2 regions of the Thiomonas intermedia genome follow, and region 1 is predicted to be linked to the other one. Evidence: predicted binding sites of a transcription regulator. Region 1 holds the regulator's gene; the other holds the start of a gene.
The links. Region 1 encodes NrdR, which represses ribonucleotide reductase genes. Its sites were predicted from a motif close to CACNANATNTNGTG; they were not measured.
Positions count from the first base shown of each region.

Region 2: BVH73_RS05525 (ribonucleoside-diphosphate reductase subunit alpha) is a predicted target of NrdR. The motif match lies at 1,815-1,828, and genes of this name have one in related genera.

Region 1 covers NZ_CP020046.1:2,392,966-2,396,371, reverse strand. Annotated here, with positions in the region: gene BVH73_RS11220 (RsmB/NOP family class I SAM-dependent RNA methyltransferase) at 1-897, opposite strand, end outside; gene purN (phosphoribosylglycinamide formyltransferase) at 907-1,530, opposite strand; gene nrdR (transcriptional regulator NrdR) at 1,647-2,138, shown strand; gene ribD (bifunctional diaminohydroxyphosphoribosylaminopyrimidine deaminase/5-amino-6-(5-phosphoribosylamino)uracil reductase RibD) at 2,135-3,316, shown strand; gene BVH73_RS11200 (riboflavin synthase) at 3,323-3,406, shown strand, end outside.
Region 2 covers NZ_CP020046.1:1,183,863-1,187,268, forward strand. Annotated here, with positions in the region: gene BVH73_RS05525 (ribonucleoside-diphosphate reductase subunit alpha) at 1-1,657, opposite strand, end outside; gene ampD (1,6-anhydro-N-acetylmuramyl-L-alanine amidase AmpD) at 1,939-2,526, opposite strand; gene BVH73_RS05535 (sigma-54-dependent transcriptional regulator) at 2,529-3,406, opposite strand, start outside.

The DNA of each region.
Region 1 (3,406 bases):
CAGGACGCGATCCACCTTGCCGGCGAGACGCTTGACCCGCTCATCGCGTTCGTGCGCAATGGCCACCGGGTACACATTGGACAACCCGCTGCGCAGCAGACGCGGTTTGAGCTTGGCCAGCCGGTAGTCGGCCACATCGAAGGCGTAAAGGCGCCCCGTGCCGCGCATCATTGCGCCCAGGGCCAGGGTCTTTCCGCCCGCCCCGGCGCAGAAATCGACCACCATCTCGCCGCGGCGCGGCGCCAGCAGCAAGGGCAGCAGTTGACTGCCTTCGTCCTGCACCTCCACCCAGCCTTCGCGGAACACGGTGAGATCCTGCAGGGCGGGCTTGCCCTCCAGGCGGATGCCCCAGGGCGAATAGGGCGTGGCGCGCGCAGGCAGATCGAGACGGGCAAACACATCGAGCACGGCTTCACGCCGCGTTTTCTGCACATTCACCCGCAAATCCAGCGGAGCGGGACGCAGCAGCGACTGCGCCAGCGCCGGGTATTCCGCGCCATAGTGGGCCTGCAAGGCCGCTGCAAGCCATTCCGGCAGACTCCAGCGAACCGCTTCGGGCAGCGCCATCGCGTCCTGGGCGAGCACACGTTTGCGCCACTCCAGCTGCTCGGACGTGAGTGCCGCATGCAGCGATTGCGCGTTGCCCGACCATCCCAGAATGGCCAGCCGCACCTCCATGGCCCCGCCGATCCCCTCGTCGCCGGCGGCAAGCGTCTGAAACAGGCGCAGATGCCGCAACACCTGATAGACCGTGTCGGCCAGAACCTGGCGATCCGTCTTGCCCAGTTGCGGCTTGGCGCGGAACAACCGCGACAGCACCGCATCGGCCGCGGCGTCGAAACGCAGCATCTCGCGCAGCACGTCGCGTGCGGTGTAAAGCAGATCACGCGGTTTCATGGCGCACTTTCAAGAGGAAGATTCGGCGGCCGGCTGGATGCGGGCACGCAAACCGTCGATCTGCACCCGCCCTTCCAGCATGGCCCGCACGACAGGAGGGTAAATGCGATGCTCCTCGAACAGCACGCGCGCGGACAGCATCTCGACCGTGTCGTCATCCAGAACGGGCACCGCGGCCTGCGCCAGAATTGGCCCGTGGTCGAGCGCATTGCTCACCAGATGCACGGTGGCGCCGTGCCATTTCACGCCCTCCTCCAGCGCCCGGGCATGGGTGCGCAACCCGGTGAAGGCCGGCAGCAGGGACGGATGGATATTGACCAGACGGCCGGCGAAGCGGTCGACGAAGGCCGCTCCCAGCACGCGCATGAAGCCGCACAACGCGATCACGTCGGGTTGCAGCGCATCGATCGCCTCGGCCAAAGCCAGGTCGAACGCCTCGCGGCTGGCAAAATCGGTATGTGCAATCACTTGCGTGGGCACACCAAACGAGCGCGCGACCTCCAGCCCGGCGACACCGGCCCGGTTGCTGATCACCCCGCGCACGCGAATCCCCCAGCCCTGCTCGCGCTCGGCCTGAAGAATGGACTGCAGATTGCTGCCGCGCCCGGAAATGAGGAGAACCAGATTTTTCATCGGCGCGCAGTGTAGCCGCCAAGCCGGCCTCCCCGGCCAGGCGCCGAGCGCGGGGCGAGACACGAGAACCCCGCGCCGCGTGAATAATGATGCGTTTATTTTCGCCACGCCCCACCATGAAATGCCCCTTTTGCCAGAGCGACGACACGCAGGTGATTGAAACCCGCGATGTGGAAGACGGCACTGCCCTGCGCAGGCGGCGGCGCTGCGGCCATTGCGACAAGCGCTTCACCACCTATGAACGCGCCGAAGTCAGCTTTCCGGTCGTGGTGAAAAAAGACGGTCGGCGCACCGACTACGACCGCGACAAACTCCGCGCCTCTTTTCTGCTGGCGCTGCGCAAGCGGCCCGTCAGCGCGGAGGCGGTGGACACCGCCATCGGACATGTGGAACAACAGCTCCTGCAAAGCGGCGCCCGCGAACTGCCCGCGGCCCAGATCGGCACCTGGGTCATGGAAGAACTCCGCGCGCTCGATGGCATCGCCTATGTACGCTTTGCGTCCGTCTATCACAGCTTCAAGGACCTGAGCCAGTTTCTCGACGTGCTGCAGGAGATGCAGCCCACATCACCCCCCTCCAAGCCCCGTCGCGGCAAACCCACGGCATGAACGCCACCAACCCATCGCAGCCTCAGGGCCCTTTCAACGGGGAAGATCAGCGTCACATGCGGCGGGCGCTCGATCTGGCGCGCGGGGCGATGTACCGTACCAGCCCCAATCCGCGTGTGGGCTGCGTGCTGGTGCGCGACGGGCAGGTGCTGGGCGAGGGTGCCACGCAGGCGGCGGGGCAGGATCATGCCGAAGTGCAGGCGGTCAAACAGGCCTGGGAGCGCGGCCATGTCTTGCCGGGCGCCACGGCCTACGTCACCCTGGAGCCCTGCTCCCACCATGGCCGCACGCCCCCTTGCGCCGACCTGCTGGTGACGCAGGGCGTGGCCCGCGTGGTCGCCGCGATGGTCGATCCCAACCCCCGGGTGGCAGGCCAGGGCTTGCAGCGCTTGCGCGAAGCCGGCATCGAAGTCGATGTCGGGCTGTTCGCCGATGAGGCACGCGAGATCAACCCGGGCTTCATCGCCCGCATGGTGCGCGGCACACCCTGGGTGCGGTTGAAGGTAGCCGCCTCGCTGGACGGCGTCACCGCCCTGCCCAACGGTGCAAGCCAGTGGATCACCGGCGAAGCGGCACGCGCCGACGGTCATCACTGGCGTGCGCGGTCCTGCGCCGTGCTCACCGGCCTGGGTACGGTGAGAGCCGACGACCCCCAGCTCAATGTGCGGGCGGTGCCCACGCCGCGCCAGCCCATCCGCATCGTCATCGACAGCCGCCTGGAATGCCCGCCCACCGCTCGCCTGCTACAGAGCGCCGATTCGCCGCTGTGGATCGTCCACGCCCTGCCGCCGGAGCTGGCCGCGCCGCGCCTGGCTGCGCTGCGCAGCGCAGCCATCGGTTCGCTCGACCTGCAGGACATCGCCCTGCCCGCCGACCCCGACAAGCCGGGCAAGACCGATCTGCGGGCGCTGATGCAGGTGCTCGGCCAGCGCGGCATCAACGAACTGCACTGCGAGGCGGGCGAAAAACTCAACGGTTCGCTGCTGCGCGCAGGCGTGGTGGACGAGCTGCTGCTGTATCTTGCGCCCCAGTTGCTGGGCGAGGGCGCCGGATTGGCGGCGCTGGGGCCGTACCGATCGCTGACCGAGGGATTGGCGCTGCGATGGCACGCGGTCGATCCCGTTGGGAGCGATCTGCGCATCCTCGCCCGTTTTCCCTCATCTTCTTTTTCCCACTGAACCGTCATGTTCACCGGACTCGTCACCACCGTCGGCAGCATTGCCAGCGTCGTTCCTCTCGGCTCTCAAGCCAGCCACGGCAAACGCGTG
Region 2 (3,406 bases), 1.2 Mb from region 1:
GCACCGCGGGCACGGTCTTGAACAGCTTGAGTTCGCCCAATGCGGCCTTCTGTTCGTAGCGGGTGTAGGCCTGTTCGAAATCCTGGCCGAACTTGTCGTGCAGATCCGGCGTGTCGGAGGGACTGAACAGCGTCCAGTCTCCGCCTTCCATCACCCGCTTCATGAACAGATCGGGCACCCAGTTCGCGGTGTTCATGTCGTGCGTGCGGCGGCGATCGTCGCCGGTGTTCTTGCGCAGTTCCAGAAACTCTTCGATATCCAGATGCCAGGTCTCCAGATAGGCGCAGACCGCGCCCTTGCGCTTGCCGCCCTGGTTCACCGCCACCGCGGTATCGTTGACCACCTTGAGGAAGGGCACGACGCCCTGGCTCTTGCCATTGGTGCCTTTGATGTGGCTGCCCAGGGCGCGCACGCGCGTCCAGTCGTTGCCCAGACCGCCGGCGAACTTGGACAACAGCGCGTTCTCCTTGATGGCCTCGTAGATGCCGTCCAGATCGTCGGCCACGGTGGTGAGGTAGCAGCTCGACAGTTGCGAGCGACGGGTACCTGCGTTGAACAGCGTGGGCGTGCTCGACATGAAGTCGAAGCTCGATAGCAGCTCGTAGAACTCGATGGCGCGCGCCTCGCGGTCGATCTCGCCCAGCGACAAGCCCATCGCCACGCGCATGAAAAAAGCCTGCGGCAGCTCGATGCGGCGCCCATCCTTGTTAACCCGGGTGTCGGCACGATTGGCAAGGAAGTAGCGGTCGTACAGGGTTTGCAGACCGAGGTAATCGAACTGCAGATCGCGCTCGGCCTTGATGGCGGCACCGAGGCGGACGAGATCGAACTGCCCGAGCCGCTCGTCGAGCAGCTCAAGTTCAACGCCCTCCTTGATGCACAGCGGAAAATAGTCTGCATAGCGCTGTGCCATCTGTGAAGGCGCGACATCCTCCTTCAGCGTTTCGCGGCGCATGGTGTGCAGCAGCAGACGCGCCGTGACCTTGGAGTAATCGGGGTCGCGCTCGATCAGGGTGCGCGAAGCCAGGATGGAGGCCTTGTAGACCTCGATCATCGGCACGCCGTCGTACAGATTGCGCAGGGTTTCCGCCACGATGGGCGCCGCCTTCACATCCCCACTCAGGTTGGCGCAGGCCGACTCGATCAGCGCGACCAGCGCGGCTTGATCGAGGGGTTTGCGCACGCCGTCGTCGATGACATGCAACACGGGCGCCGCGGTTTGCTCGACGGCTGTCGCCTTCTGTTTGGCGCGCTCCTGGGCGCGACGCTCGCGGTACAGCACATAGGCTCGCGCCACCTCATGCTGACCGGTGCGCATCAGCGACAACTCAACCTGGTCCTGAATGTCCTCGATATGAAAAGTGCCGCCACTGGGTCGGCTACGCAACAGCGCGCGCACGACGTTTTCGGTCAGCGCATTCACAGTCTCGCGCATGCTCGCCGAGGCCGCCCCCTGTCCCCCTTGCACAGCGAGGAAGGCCTTGGTCATCGCCACGGCAATCTTGCCAGGCTCGAACCCCACGACCGCGCCATTGCGCCGAATGATTTTGTAATCCGAAAAATCACCCAATGCGGCCTGCTTCTGCGTGTCCACGTCGAGATGGGAGAGGTGTTGCGCGGCAGGGATTGGTTCGGTCGTGGTGGCTGTCTGGGACATCGGGTACTCCTCGGGGCAGATGGTCCCGCGCTTCAAATCCGGCGACGCATGAAGGCGCACGGACTCGGCACGGATGAGCGATAGGCTGAGTCGGAAAGTGGCTCGCGGCAAGGCCAGGTTCAGGCACTGACCGGCTGCGCATTTCCAAGCCTCAGGACACTATATCTAGTGCTCGTTTGAAATTCAACCACTATTTATAGTGTCGAGGAAATTGACAGCCCACCCACAGCTTATGCACAGGTTCATGCACAGAGACGTCTCCGGGAAGACCCGGAAGGCTCTCAAAACGCCTGGAAAGGAAAGGCTCGTACAGGCAAGGCCAGGCCGTCTTTCAGGCGCCGCCAGTCGAAGCCTGTGCCGGGGTCGGTCTTGCGCCCGGGCGCAATGTCGCTGTGGCCCGCGACGGCGCGCAGGGGATAGCGTGCGAACAGTTCGGAGCCCAGGGCCATCAGGGTCTCGTACTGCTCGGGCTCGAACGGTTCGTCATCGCTGCCTTCGATCTCGATGCCGATGCTGAAGTCATTGCAACGGTCGCGTCCGGCGAAGTGCGAGACGCCGGCATGCCAGGCCCGCTGGGCGCAAGACACATACTGCGTCAGCACCCCATCGCGCTGAACCACGAAATGCGCCGACACCTTGAGACCTTCGAGTGCGGCAAAGGCTGGATGCGCCCCAGGATCGAGACGATTGCAAAACAGGCGCTCGATCGCATCGCCACCATACTGGCGCGGTGGGAGCGCGATGCAATGGATCACCAGCAAATCGATCGGCATGCCGGGAGGTCGATCATCCTGGTTGGGCGACGGCACATGACGAGCGTGGCGCATCCAGCCTTGTCTCACCGCGTCGGCATCAGGGGCGACCGACATGATCAGACGAGGCCATCCGCCGGATCGCGAATGTCCAGACGTTCCATGCGGTAGCGGATCTGGCGAAGATTCAGACCCAGCAATTGCGCGGCCGCGGTGCGATTGAAACGCGTGCGCCGCAGTGCCTCGCAAAGAATGCTGCGCTCGACCTGATCGAGGTAGTCGCCCAGATCGGGGGGCAGTGGTGTCTGGGCAACGAACTGCGCCATCGGAATCTGCGTTGCCTGCGCGCTGTTGTGAGCTGTCGCATCGGGCTTCGGGATCGAAGGCGCCGCTACGGTCGACAAGGTCGCATCGAGGCTCGCCGAAGCGAGAGGCGCTATGCCGATGGAGCCGCCGCCGCTCTGCAATTCGAGATCGCCCGGACCCAGCAGATCCTGCGCCGCCAGGGCCGCAGCGCGATGCAGCAGGTTCTCGAGCTCACGGACATTGCCCGAGAAGCGATGCTGACGCAGGTGCTGCAGCGCCGCGGGGCTCAGTCGCAAGCCAGGCCGGGCGTTGTCGCGGCGGATGTCGGCCAGCAGGGCCTCGACCAGGACCGGAAGATCGTCCAGACGCTCGCGCAACGGGGGCAGCGCCACGGCAATGACGTTGAGACGATAAAACAAATCCTGCCGGAATTGGCCCTGCTCGACCATCCGTTCGAGATGACGGTGGGTGGCGCTGACCAGCCGCACATCCACGGCGACTTCGGCGGTCTCGCCCACTGGGCGCACTCGCCGCTCCTGCACGGCACGAAGCAGCTTGGCCTGCATGGCCAGCGGCAGCTCACCGATCTCATCGAGAAACAGCGTGCCCCCCTGCGCCGCGGCGAAAAAGCCGGCATGGTCGCCCATCGCCCCGGTGAAGGCACCTTTGCGATAGCCAAAAAACTCGGCCT